Variovorax paradoxus: one gene and its partner. The protein of the gene in region 2 interacts with the protein of the main gene of each other region in a pairwise test. Links are inferred from orthologs where the notes say so. Each region holds a gene or a part of one and is shown on either strand. Other genes may lie near its edges.

Region 1 (6,458 bases), 660 kb from region 2 along the record:
ATCCAGGAAGTCGAAGGCAAGCTGTCGGCGGCGCAGATCATCGATCCGGCCGAACTCGATGCCGGCGGCAAGGTGGTGTTCGGCTCCACGGTGGAACTCGAGGAAGAAGAAACCGGCGAAGCGGTCAAGTACCAGATCGTCGGTGAAGACGAAGCCGACCTGAAGCTCGGACTCATCAATATCTCCAGCCCGATTGCGCGTGCGCTCATCGGCAAGGAAGAAGGCGACGTCGCCGAGGTGCAGGCCCCGGGCGGCCTCAAGCGCTACGAGATCGTGGCGGTTCGCTATATCTGACCACCTGATTCACGCCCGATGAAAGACCGCCTCGCGCTGTTGCTCGCCGCCTTCTGGTGGGGCAGCCTCACGACGATCGGCTTTCTGGTCGTGCCGATGCTTTTCGCGCGGCTCGGCAACCCCGCCGTGGCGGGCAATTTTGCAGGTCAGCTGTTCGAAGCGCAGAGCTGGATCGCCATTGGCTGCGGCCTGCTGCTGCTGGTTCACTTCAGGACGAAGATGGACGACCGCATCGACAACGCGTCGATGACCGCCATCTTCCTGATACTGGGTGCTTTGCTGCTGGCGCTGCTCCAGCAATATGCCGTGGCGCCCCGGATTCTTGCGCGCGACAACCTGAAACTCTGGCATGCCGTGGGAAGCGGCATGTACCTGGTTCAGTGGCTGTGCGCCGGTGCGCTGCTGTGGCGCATGGGCGCTGCCAAAGCGCCCGCGGCAAGCTGAGGACCGGCGGCGGGGGCGCTGCCGCTCGGCGCCCTTGTCCGCTCAGCTCATTCTTTCCAGAACTTCGCGACCCAGTTCGCCCGCCGGATGTAGCGGAAAGCGCGGTTGCGCCGGCCCGCCAGCGCGTCGGGCGGATTGCATTCGCCGTGGAACACCATGATGCGCGCGCCTTCGGGCACGAAGGGCTCTTCCCAGTAGTTGGCCGGCCAGGCGGGAATGCCGTGGTACTTGAAGCTCGGGCACCAGGCGGTCGGCCAATAGCCCAGCTTGCCCTGCTTGTGCATCATGGCGGACAGGTAGGTCTGTTCGTTGCGGTACTCGGCCTGTACCTTGTCCATGTTGTCGCGAAAGTACGCCAGCACGTCGGCATGGGCACCCAGTTCAAAGCGGTAGACCGACGAATTGCCGGTGATCCGCTGGCGACGCCAGGGACGTGCGTAGTCATGAATGATCAGGAACTCGCCCGGGTGCTCGAAGAATGCATCGAGGCTGCCGACGATCACCACGTCGACATCGAGGAAGAGGGCGGTGCCGCGCAGGCCGTGCAGGTCTTTTTCGAAGGTGGTGAGCTTTTTCCACGCGCCGTCGCGCTGGCCGGGCGCCAGCTGCAGGTTGAGCGGAGGAATCGGCAGGCAGGTCACTTCGGGACGAATGCCGGTGCCGTCGTCCGTCAGGCACACGAACTTGAAGTCGCCGCTCAGATTGCGGCGCACCATCGCGTAGAGGCGGTTGACGTATTCGGGGCCGTATTTCGTGCCCCACTTCATGCAGAGGATATGGCGCTGGGCGCCTTGCGCTGGCGCCAAGTTCAGTCTGCCTGGTTGCGTTTCTTGGCCGAGAGCGGCCTTTTGGCCTTGGCGCGCTTGATGGTGCCGCCAGGGGTGAGGCGCTGGTTGCCCAGCACCCGCAACGTCTTGATCTCGGGGCGCTGGCCGCCGCGCTTGCTGTACTTGAGCACCTTGATGTCGCGCGGGCCGGGCATGCGGTCTTCGTCGACCACGCGCTCCTTCTCGGGCTTGGGGCGCCACAGCACCAGCAGCTTGCCGATGTGCTGGATAGGCGCAGCGCCGAGTTCGTCGGCCAGTTCCTGCAGCATGGCGTCGCGCGCCAGGCGGTCGTCTGAGAAGACGCGGATCTTGATCAGGCCGTGGGCCTTGAGCGCCGCGTCGGCTTCTTTTTTAACGGCAGGGGTCAGCCCGTCTCCACCGACCATGACGATCGGATCCAGGTGGTGAGCGTCGGCGCGGTGCACCTTGCGCTCGGCAGGGGTAAGTTGAATGGCGGGCATCCCCGTATTATCGAGGGTAGAAAGCAACCTCTCGACCCGCCAGGCCGCTTCCAGGGCGAATACCGCAGCGCGAAGCACGAGAGGCCACCCATGAGCACCAAGGCAAAGAGCAAAAAAGTCAACAAGGCGTGGCTACACGACCACATCAACGATCCGTACGTGAAGCTGGCCACGCGGGAGGGGTATCGCGCACGTGCCGCCTACAAGCTCAAGGAAATCGACGAGTCGCTGGGCCTGGTCAAGCCGGGCCAGCTCGTGGTCGACCTGGGTTCCACACCCGGCGCCTGGAGCCAGTACCTTCGGCGGCGCATGTCGCCCGATGGCGCGGCTGCAGGGGGGTTGAACGGCACCATCATCGCTCTGGACATCCTGCCAATGGAGCCTATCGAGGGCGTGACCTTCCTGCAGGGCGATTTTCGTGAGCCAGAACTGCTGGAGCAGGTGCTGGGCGTGCTGGCGGGCCGGAAGGCAGACCTGGTGGTTTCCGACATGGCCCCCAACCTTTCGGGCATCCACTCGGCCGACGCAGCTCGTGTGGCGCACCTGATCGAGCTGGCCATCGACTTTGCACAGCATCACCTGAAACCTGAAGGGGCATTGGTCGCCAAGCTTTTCCACGGCAGCGGCTACGACGAACTCGTGAAGCTGTTCAAGGCGAACTTTCGCACCGTCAAGCCCTTCAAACCGAAGGCTTCGCGCGACAAGTCGTCCGAAACCTTCTTGGTGGGAATGGGGCTGAAGGCCCAGGAAACGCTTTGATACCTTGACGTGCCCGCCCCTGAATAAGCTGCCAAGGGGTGTCGAAGGGGTGCAAACCCTTCCGAGGCTATGGCCGCATTAGGGAAATGCCCGCTTTTCGTAGCTTGAAAAGCCTAAAATGGGGCGCAATTGCGTATCCACAGCGCGTTCTTTTCATAATCTTGTCACGCGCTTTCGACTGGAGCTTCGTTTGAACAATCAGTGGTTTTCCAAAGTTGCCGTATGGCTCGTCATTGCCATGGTGTTGTTCACTGTGTTCAAGCAGTTTGACACCCGCGGCGGCGTTGGCTCGGGAACAGTAAGTTATTCGGAGTTCCTTGATCAGGTCCGAAACAATCAGATCAAGAGCGCCGTCATCCCCGAAGGCGCGGGCGGCGGGGAAATCATCGCCGTCACCAACGACGATCGCAAGATCCGCACGACCGCCACGGTGCTCGACCGGGGCCTGGTCGGCGACCTGATCGATCACAACGTCAAGTTCGACGTCAAGCCGCGTGAAGAGGGCTCGCTCCTCATGACGCTCCTGGTGAGCTGGGGCCCCATGCTGCTCCTGATCGGCGTCTGGATCTACTTCATGCGCCAGATGCAGGGCGGCGGCAAAGGCGGAGCATTCAGCTTCGGCAAGAGCAAGGCCCGCATGATGGACGAGAACAACAACACGGTCACCTTCGCCGACGTCGCAGGCTGCGACGAGGCCAAGGAAGAAGTCCGTGAGGTGGTCGACTTCCTGAAAGACCCGCAGCGCTTCCAGAAGCTCGGCGGCCGCATTCCGCGCGGCCTGCTGCTGGTTGGCCCTCCGGGTACCGGCAAGACCTTGCTCGCCAAGTCGATCGCTGGGGAAGCCAAGGTTCCGTTCTTCTCGATCTCGGGCTCCGACTTCGTTGAAATGTTCGTCGGCGTGGGCGCGGCCCGCGTGCGCGACATGTTCGAAAACGCCAAGAAGAACGCCCCTTGCATCATCTTCATCGACGAAATCGATGCGGTGGGCCGCCAGCGTGGTGCCGGCCTGGGCGGCGGCAACGACGAGCGCGAACAAACCCTGAACCAGATGCTGGTCGAGATGGATGGTTTCGAAACCAATCTCGGCGTGATCGTGGTGGCTGCAACCAACCGCCCCGACATTCTCGACGCCGCGCTGCTGCGCCCGGGCCGTTTCGACCGCCAGGTGTATGTCACGCTGCCCGACGTCAAGGGGCGCGAGCAGATCCTCGCCGTTCACATGCGCAAGGTGCCGCTCGGCCAGGACGTCAATCCGAACGTCATCGCCCGTGGAACGCCCGGCATGTCCGGCGCCGACCTGGCCAACCTTTGCAACGAAGCCGCCCTCATGGCTGCGCGCCGCAATGCGCGCGTGGTCGAGATGCAGGACTTCGAAAAAGCCAAGGACAAGATCTTCATGGGCCCGGAGCGCCGCTCGGCGGTCATGGACCCCGAAGAGTTGCGAAACACTGCCTACCACGAAGCCGGCCACGCCCTCATCGGCAAGCTCCTGCCCAAATCCGACCCCGTTCACAAGGTAACCATTGTTCCGCGCGGCCGCGCATTGGGCGTGACCTTCACGCTGCCCGAGAAAGACCGCTACGGCTACGACAAGGAATGGGCGCTCAACAAGATCTCGATGTTGTTCGGCGGCCGGATTGCCGAAGAAGTCTTCATGAACCAGCGCACCACCGGCGCCTCGGACGACTTCAACAAGGCAACCCAGCTGGCACGTGACATGGTCACCCGCTACGGCATGACCGATGCACTGGGCCCGATGGTCTATGCGGAAAACGAAGGCGAAGTCTTCCTGGGCCGTTCCGTCACCAAGACGACCACCATGAGCGAGCAGACGATGCAAAAGGTGGACGAGGAAGTCCGCCGCATCATCGACGAGCAGTACGCCCTGGCCCGCCGCCTCATCGAGGACAACAGCGACAAGATGCACGCCATGGCCAAGGCGCTGCTCGAGTGGGAAACCATCGACAGCGAACAGCTCGACGACATCATGGCCGGCCGCGCACCGCGCCCCCCCAAGGACTGGACGCCCCGCATCCCGCCTTCGGGCAGCGGCGGCAGCGGCGGTACGCCGGCAGTGAAACCGGATCCGGCACCGACTGCTGCCTGAAGTGCATCATCCGGTGTCACACAACAACGGGGCCATTGGCCCCGTTTTCGATAGTGAAGGTGCCGCATGGCGATGGCCCCGTTGATCTGGCAGACCGCACGTTTCGCGATCGATCTCGCGCGGCCGCGCGTGATGGGCATCGTCAACGTCACTCCCGATTCTTTTTCCGACGGCGGGGCGCATGCCTCCACCGCCGCGGCCCTGCAGCATTGCGAGCGGTTGCTGAAGGAAGGCGCCGACATTCTCGACATCGGCGGCGAATCGACCCGGCCCGGTAGCCCGGCCGTGCCGCTCGATGCCGAACTGGCGCGCGTGCTGCCGGTGGTCCGCGAGGCCGTCAAGCTGAACGTGCCGCTGTCCATAGACACCTACAAGCCGGAAGTCATGCGCGCTGTGCTCGAGCTTGGCGCCGACATCATCAACGACGTCTGGGCGTTGCGGCAACCGGGCGCGCGCGAAGCCGTGGCCGCGCATCCTTCGTGCGGCATTTGCCTGATGCACATGCATCGGGATCCGCAAACCATGCAAGTCGCGCCCATGCAGGGCGACGTGGTGCCGGAAGTGCTGGCGTTCTGGGCGCAGCAGGTGGCCCAACTGCGTTTGCTCCAGATCAACCCCTCGCGAATCACCCTGGACCCGGGAATCGGTTTCGGCAAGACGGTGGCGCAAAATTTTGCGTTGCTGGCACGGCAGCGCGAGTTGCTCGAAGCCGGTTATCCGCTGCTGCTGGGCTGGTCTCGCAAGTCGTCAATCGGCACCGTCAGCGGCATTCCGGCCGCTGCCGAACGCCTAGTGCCCAGCGTCACGGCGGCAATGCTGGCGGTGGACCGCGGCGCGGCCATCGTGCGGGTGCACGACGTGCGCGACACAGTGGCGGCGCTCGCGGTCTGGCAAGCCATGAAAGCCCAAGAGCCGCAGGCGGGCGCACCGGCTTCAATCAATCAACAAAAACGACAAACCTCATGACCCGTAAATACTTTGGCACCGACGGCATCCGCGGCACGGTCGGCCAGTCTCCCATCACACCCGATTTCGTTCTGCGCCTTGCGCATGCGGTGGGCCGCGTGCTCAAAAAGAGCGAGTCGCGCCCCACGGTGCTGATCGGCAAGGACACGCGCATTTCGGGCTACATGCTCGAATCCGCGCTGGAATCGGGCTTCAACTCCGCAGGCGTCGACGTGGTGCTGCTGGGCCCGCTGCCTACGCCAGGCGTGGCTTACCTTACCCGCGCGCAGCGCGCGAGCCTGGGCGTGGTGATCAGCGCGAGCCACAACGCCTACCCGGACAACGGCATCAAGTTTTTCAACGCCCACGGCAGCAAGCTCGACGACGAATGGGAGCTTGCGGTGGAAGCCGCACTCGAAGAGGCGCCCGTGTGGGCCACCTCGGCCGACCTCGGCAAGGCCCGCCGCCTGAACGATGCGCCTGGCCGCTACATCGAGTTCTGCAAGAGCACCTTTGCCAACGACCTGACGCTGCGCGACATGAAGCTCGTGATCGACGCCGCGCACGGCGCGGCCTACCAGGTGGCGCCGAACGTGTTCCATGAGTTGGGGGCGGAGGTCA
Region 2 (6,499 bases):
AGGAAATGGCCAAGCAGACGCGGCAGGCCGTGGCCGAGGCCGACGTGGTGATCTTCGTGGTCGACGCGCGCGAAGGCCTTTCAGCGCAAGACCACGACATTGCCAACGAGCTGCGCAGGCTGGGCAAGCCATGCGTGCTGGCCGCCAACAAGGCCGAAGGTATGCATGACGGCACCAAGCTCGTCGACTTTTATGAGCTGGGCTTTGGCGACGTGCACGGCGTTTCCGCGGCGCACGGGCAGGGCATGCGCGACCTGGTCGAACTGGCACTCGCGCCGCTGAATCTTCCGGATCCGAACGACGAAACCGACGAAGACGACGTCAACAAGCCGATCAAGCTGGCGGTGGCCGGACGGCCGAACGTGGGCAAATCCACGCTCATCAATACCTGGCTCGGCGAAGAGCGGCTGGTGGCGTTCGACATGCCGGGTACCACCCGCGACGCCATCTCGGTGCCGTTCGAGCGCAACGGCCAGCGATTCGAACTGATCGACACGGCCGGCCTGCGCCGCAAGGGCAAGGTGTTCGAGGCGATCGAGAAGTTCTCGGTGGTGAAGACGCTGCAGGCCATCGAGTCGGCGAACGTCGTGCTGCTGCTGCTCGATGCCACGCAGGGCGTGACCGACCAGGACGCGCACATTGCCGGCTACATCCTCGAAAGCGGGCGGGCGGTGGTGATTGCCATCAACAAGTGGGACGCGGTCGACAGCTATCAGCGCGAGCAGATCCAGCGCCAGATCGAAACCCGCCTGCCGTTCCTCAAGTTCGCATCGCTGCATTTCATCTCGGCCATCAAGCGCCAGGGCCTCGGCCCGGTGTGGCAAGCCATTGCGCAGGCCCACAAATCGGCCACCCGCAAGATGTCGACGCCTGTGCTGACCCGATTGCTGCTGGAGGCGGTGCAGTTCCAGTCGCCCAAGCGCGCGGGCATGTTCCGCCCCAAGCTTCGCTATGCGCACCAGGGCGGCATGAATCCGCCGGTGATCATCATCCACGGCAATTCGCTGGAGCACGTCACCGAGGCGTACAAGCGCTTTCTCGAAGGCCGCTTCCGCAAGGAATTCGACCTGGTGGGTACGCCCTTGCGCATCCAGTTCAAGAGCTCGCAGAATCCTTTTGCCGACAAGGACGACTGAGCAGGCTTGGCTACCGATGGCAGCCAATGAGCCGAGGCTGCGGCGGAAGTTCCGCCTTTTGAGAGACGTTATTTTTCAAAGGCTTTTGACCCCGCCTGCTGCGGCGCAGAAACCCTGTGTTAAGGTCATCTCTCCAACAACTACTCTTGAACACGGAGAATATCGTGAGCAATAAAGGGCAACTTCTACAAGACCCGTTTCTGAACACCCTGCGTCGCGAGCATGTGCCGGTTTCCATTTATCTGGTGAACGGTATCAAGCTGCAGGGCCAGATCGAGTCTTTCGACCAGTACGTCGTGTTGCTTCGCAACACGGTGACACAAATGGTCTACAAGCACGCCATTTCCACTATCGTGCCGGGTCGTGCCGTCAACTTCTCGGCTGCCGAGAACGACGACGCCGCAGCCTGATCGCGCGGAGCGCGGCGGTAACCACCGCCGCGCTTTTTCCATATTTGATCCCGCTTGTCTGAACTGAACTCCCGCCAGGAAGGCGCCGCCGTTCTCGTCGGCGTCGATTTCGGGCTGCCCCATTTCGACAGCGAACTCGAGGAACTCGGCCTGCTTGCGCAGACCGCAGGCCTCGCGCCTGTCGCCCGGCTCATCTGCAAACGCAAGGCGCCCGACGCGGCGCTTTTCGTCGGAAGCGGCAAAGCCGATGAAATCAAGGAACTGGCTGCGATGCACCAGGCCAGCGAGGTCATCTTCGACCAATCGCTGAGCCCTGCGCAGCAGCGCAATCTCGAGCGCCAGCTCGACGTGGCGGTGTACGACCGCACTTTCCTCATCCTCGAAATCTTCGCGCAGCGCGCCCGCTCCCATGAAGGCAAGCTGCAGGTAGAGCTGGCGCGGCTGCAGTACCTCAGCACGCGCCTGGTCCGCCGTTGGTCCCACCTAGAGCGCCAGACCGGCGGCGCAGGTGTGCGGGGCGGCCCGGGCGAAAAGCAGATCGAACTCGACCGCCGGATGATCAGCGAATCGATCAAGCGCACGCGCGATCGGCTGGCCAAGGTGCAGAAGCAGCGCGGAACACAGCGCCGCCAGCGCGAGCGCCGGGAAACCTTCAACATCTCGCTCGTCGGCTACACCAACGCGGGCAAGTCTTCGCTCTTCAACGCGCTGGTGAAGGCCCGCGCCTATGCGGCCGACCAGCTTTTTGCAACGCTCGACACCACCACGCGCAACCTGTACCTTGGCGACGCCCGCCGGCAGGTCTCCATTTCAGACACCGTCGGCTTCATCCGCGACCTGCCGCACGGCCTGGTCGACGCGTTCAAGGCCACCCTGCAAGAGGCCGTCGATGCCGACTTGCTCCTGCACGTGGTGGATGCTTCCAACCCGCATTTCCCCGAGCAGATGGCCGAAGTGCAATCGGTTCTGCGCGACATCGGCGCAGACACTGTTCCGCAGCTTCTGGTGTTCAACAAGCTCGATGCCCTTGAAACTGCACAGCATCCGCTGCATCTGCAAGACGAGATGGAAATCGACGGCGTGCAGGTTCCGCGTATCTTCCTGAGCGCGCGAAGCGGCGAGGGCGTGCCCCTGCTGCGAGCCGAACTGGCCCGCCGGTCGGGTTCCGTGGGCGATACGATGACCCCAGAGGCCGACACTGAATTGCACGATACCGCCAATTGATTGGGCACAATCCCGCCACTGACAAGAGAACGAAGCGAATGAATGCAAAGCCAGCGTGGAGAGGGTTTCTGGGCATGTTCAACCTGAACGATGGCCGGTGGGGTCGTGGCGATGAGCCCGCATCCAACGGCGACCGCCCGACCGGCAACCGACCTCCCGACGCAGACCCACCGGGCGCCCCGACGCCCCCGCCCTCGGGCAACAACAACCAGAACAACGGCAACCGCCCTCGCGGGCAGGGTCCCAACCAGGGGCCGCCGGATCTCGACGAACTCTGGCGCGATCTCAATCGCAAGCTCGGCGGCTTCTTCGGCGGCAAGGGTGGCGGCAACCGCCCCAGCGGCAACGATGGCGGCGGCAACGGCTACAGGCCCGACATGAAAAACGCCGGCTTCGGGCTTGGGCTCGTGGCCATCGTGGCTGTTCTCATCTGGCTGGGTACCGGTTTCTTCATCGTGAACGAAGGCCAGCAGGCCGTGGTGACCCAGTTCGGCCGCTACAAGGCAACCGTGGGCGCAGGTTTCAACTGGCGCCTGCCGTATCCCATCCAGCGCCATGAAGTGGTCGTGGTCACGCAGATCCGTTCCACCGACGTGGGCCGGGACGCCATCGTGCGCACAACCGGCCTGCGCGAATCGGCCATGCTGACCGAAGACGAGAACATCGTCGAGATCAAGTTTGCCGTGCAATACCGCCTGAGCGATGCGCGCGCCTACCTGTACGAAAGCAAGTCGCCCACCGAAACCGTGGTGCAGGTGGCCGAAACCGCCGTGCGCGAGGTGGTGGGCAAGATGAAGATGGATGCGGCACTTGCCGAAGAGCGCGACCAGATTGCGCCTCGCGTGCGTACGCTGATGCAGACCATCCTCGACCGCTACAAGGTCGGCGTCGAAGTCGTCAACATCAACTTGCAGCAGGGCGGCGTGCGCCCGCCCGAACAGGTGCAAGCCGCGTTCGACGACGTGCTCAAGGCCGGGCAGGAGCGCGAGCGCGCCAAGAACGAAGCGCAGGCCTACGCCAATGACGTGGTGCCGCGGGCAACGGGTACCGCATCGCGCCTGAAGGAAGAGTCCGAGGCCTACAAGGCGCGCATCGTTGCGCAGGCGCAGGGCGATGCGGGCCGCTTCGCCGCCGTGCTGGCCGAGTACCAGAAGGCGCCGCAGGTCACCCGCGACCGCATGTACACCGACGCCATGCAGCAGATCTACGCCAGCACCACCAAGGTGCTGGTCGACACCAAGCAAGGCTCCAACCTGCTGTACCTGCCGCTCGACAAGCTCATGCAGGCGAGCGGCAACAACCAGGCAACGCCCGTCGATGCAGCCAGCCCCAGCGTGGCCGGCACGGCGCCCGCCCAGTCCTCGGTGATTCCCGTGGCCCCCGCCGCCGGCGACAACCGCGCCCGCGACGGCCGTTCGCGCGACCGCGACGTGCGTTGAAAAGGCTAAGAAGAACATGAACAGAATCGGATTCATCGCCTCGTCGATCCTCGTGCTGCTGGTGCTGCTGAGCTCGACCCTCTTCGTGGTCGACCAGCGCCAGTTCGGCGTGGTGTATGCCCTGGGGCAGATCAAGCAGGTCATTACGGAGCCGGGCCTGCATTTCAAGCTGCCGCCGCCGCTGCAGAACGTCTCGTACATCGACAAGCGCCTGCTCACGCTGTCCAGCCTCGACACCGAGCCCATGCTCACGGCCGAGAAGCAGCGCGTGGTGATCGACTGGTATGTGCGCTGGCGCATCACCGATCCGCAGGCCTACATCCGCAACGTCGGCCTCGACGAGAGCGCGGGCGCCACGCAGCTCAACCGCGTGGTTCGCAACGCCTTCCAGGAAAACATCAACAAGCGCACCGTGCGCGACCTGATCTCCGTGCGCCGCGAAGCCCTCATGGCCGACGTGCAGCGCGAAGTGCTGGCCGTGGTGAAGGGCGCCAAGCCTTGGGGCGTGGACGTGATCGACGTGCGCATCACGCGTGTCGACTATGTGGAAGCGATCACCGAATCGGTCTACCGCCGCATGGAAGCGGAGCGCAAGCGCGTTGCCAACGAGCTGCGCTCGACCGGCTATGCCGAAGGCGAAAAGATCCGCGCCGACGCCGACCGCCAGCGCGAAGTGATCGTGGCCAACGCATACCGCGACGCGCAGAAGATCAAGGGCGAGGGCGATGCCCAGGCCGCCGCTGCCTACAGCGAGGCCTTTGGCCGCGACGCGCAGTTTGCGCAGTTCTATCGCAGCCTCGAGGCCTACAAGCAGAGCTTCAACAAGAAGAGCGACGTGATGGTGCTCGATCCGTCGTCCGACTTCTTCCGCGCCATGCAGAGCGCCGGCACGCCAGCAGGCAACGCGCCGCGCCGCTGATCCCGCGGCTGGCTTCGTCGTCGTGAGCGCCGAGATATTCTGGAGCGCGCTGGCGCTCGTCCTGGTGATCGAGGGCATCCTGCCTTTCGTATCGCCGGGCGGCTGGCGGCGCGGCTTCGGCCAGCTCATGCAGCTGCGCGACGGCCAGCTTCGTTTCTTCGGACTTTGCAGCATCTTGCTGGGTTTGCTCCTCCTTTGGGTTTTGGGGTAGCTCGGTCCCGGTAGAATCCCGGTTTAACCACGCCCCCGATCCCCATGTCCGCCTGGGTCCTCCCGGATCACATTGCCGATGTGCTGCCTTCCGAGGCGCGCCACATCGAAGAACTTCGACGCCAGCTGCTCGATACCGCCCGTGGCTATGGCTACGAGCTGGTAATGCCGCCGCTGCTCGAGCACCTCGAGTCGTTGCTGTCGGGCACCGGCGAGGCGCTCGACCTTCAAACCTTCAAGCTCGTCGACCAGCTCTCGGGCCGCAGCATGGGCCTGCGCGCCGACACCACCCCCCAGGTGGCGCGCATCGACGCCCATCTGCTGAACCGCGAGGGCGTGGCGCGCCTGTGCTACTGCGGGCCGGTGCTCCACACCCGCCCTGACCGGCCCCATGCCACGCGCGAGCCGCTGCAGTTCGGCGCTGAAATCTATGGCCACGCCGGGCTCGAAGCCGACACTGAAATCCTGCTGCTGGCGCTCGACTGCCTCCAGGCCGCGGGCATCGGCCAGGGCCTGATCGTCGACCTGGCGGACGCGCGCATCATTCGGGCGCTGTTTGCCGGCGTGCCGGTCGATGCTTCTGTGCTGGCCCGCGTGCACGCGGCACTCGTCGCCAAGGACGCGAGCGAGCTGCATGCCCTCACGCGCGACTTCCCGGCTTCGTCACGCGACGGGCTGCGCGCCTTGGTTCAGCTGTATGGCGACGAGTCGGTGCTCGACGAGGCCGCCAAGGCCCTCAAGGGCACGCCCGCCGTCAGCACGGCGCTGGCCGGGCTGAAGCAGCTTGCCGCCAGCCTGCAGGGCGACTCGACGCGGCAGATCAGCTTCGACCTGGCCGACCTGCGCGGCTATGCGTACTACAGCGGCATGCGGTTCGGCATTTACGTGCCCGGCGCCGCCGATGCACTGGTGCGCGGTGGCCGCTACGACGAAGTCGGTGCCGTATTCGGCCGCAACCGCCCGGCGGTCGGCTTCAGCCTCGACGTGCGCGAACTGGTCGGCGTGCTGCCGGCCCGGCCGCTGCGTGCCGCCATCCGCGCGCCCTGGAGCGACGCGGCCGGCCTGCGCCAGGCCATTGCCGGGCTGCGCAAGGCCGGCGAAACCGTGGTCTGCGTGCTGCCCGGCCACGGCAGCGAAATCGATGAATTCCATTGCGACCGC

Evidence for each region.
Region 1: the proteins of hflC (region 2) and ftsH interact in binary tests that used the Escherichia coli proteins (3 or more experiments, as listed by UniProt). The link is inferred for Variovorax paradoxus from one-to-one orthologs.

The regions. Positions count from the first base shown.
Region 1 is NZ_CP123990.1:2,486,081-2,492,538, reverse strand. What follows is about bases 2,569-5,433. They hold ftsH (ATP-dependent zinc metalloprotease FtsH), read left to right. Parts: upstream 2,569-2,975; coding sequence 2,976-4,892; downstream 4,893-5,433. Other genes in these bases: folP (dihydropteroate synthase), read left to right, coding at 4,959-5,433; QHG62_RS12115 (RlmE family RNA methyltransferase), read left to right, coding at 2,569-2,785. Also shown: transcription elongation factor GreA, read left to right, coding at 1-294; QHG62_RS12130 (DUF4149 domain-containing protein), read left to right, coding at 313-738; QHG62_RS12125 (glycosyltransferase), read right to left, coding at 786-1,505; QHG62_RS12120 (YhbY family RNA-binding protein), read right to left, coding at 1,547-2,026; more of QHG62_RS12115, read left to right, coding at 2,117-2,568; more of folP, read left to right, coding at 5,434-5,858; glmM (phosphoglucosamine mutase), read left to right, coding at 5,855-6,458. UniProt on the Escherichia coli protein: Acts as a processive, ATP-dependent zinc metallopeptidase for both cytoplasmic and membrane proteins. Plays a role in the quality control of integral membrane proteins.
Region 2 is NZ_CP123990.1:1,819,432-1,825,930, forward strand. What follows is about bases 3,271-6,176. They hold hflC (protease modulator HflC), read left to right. Parts: upstream 3,271-4,225; coding sequence 4,226-5,128; downstream 5,129-6,176. Other genes in these bases: hflK (FtsH protease activity modulator HflK), read left to right, coding at 3,271-4,209; QHG62_RS08950 (DUF2065 domain-containing protein), read left to right, coding at 5,151-5,339; QHG62_RS08955 (ATP phosphoribosyltransferase regulatory subunit), read left to right, coding at 5,384-6,176. In the rest of the region: ribosome biogenesis GTPase Der, read left to right, coding at 1-1,136; RNA chaperone Hfq, read left to right, coding at 1,301-1,546; GTPase HflX, read left to right, coding at 1,601-2,770; more of hflK, read left to right, coding at 2,845-3,270; more of QHG62_RS08955, read left to right, coding at 6,177-6,499.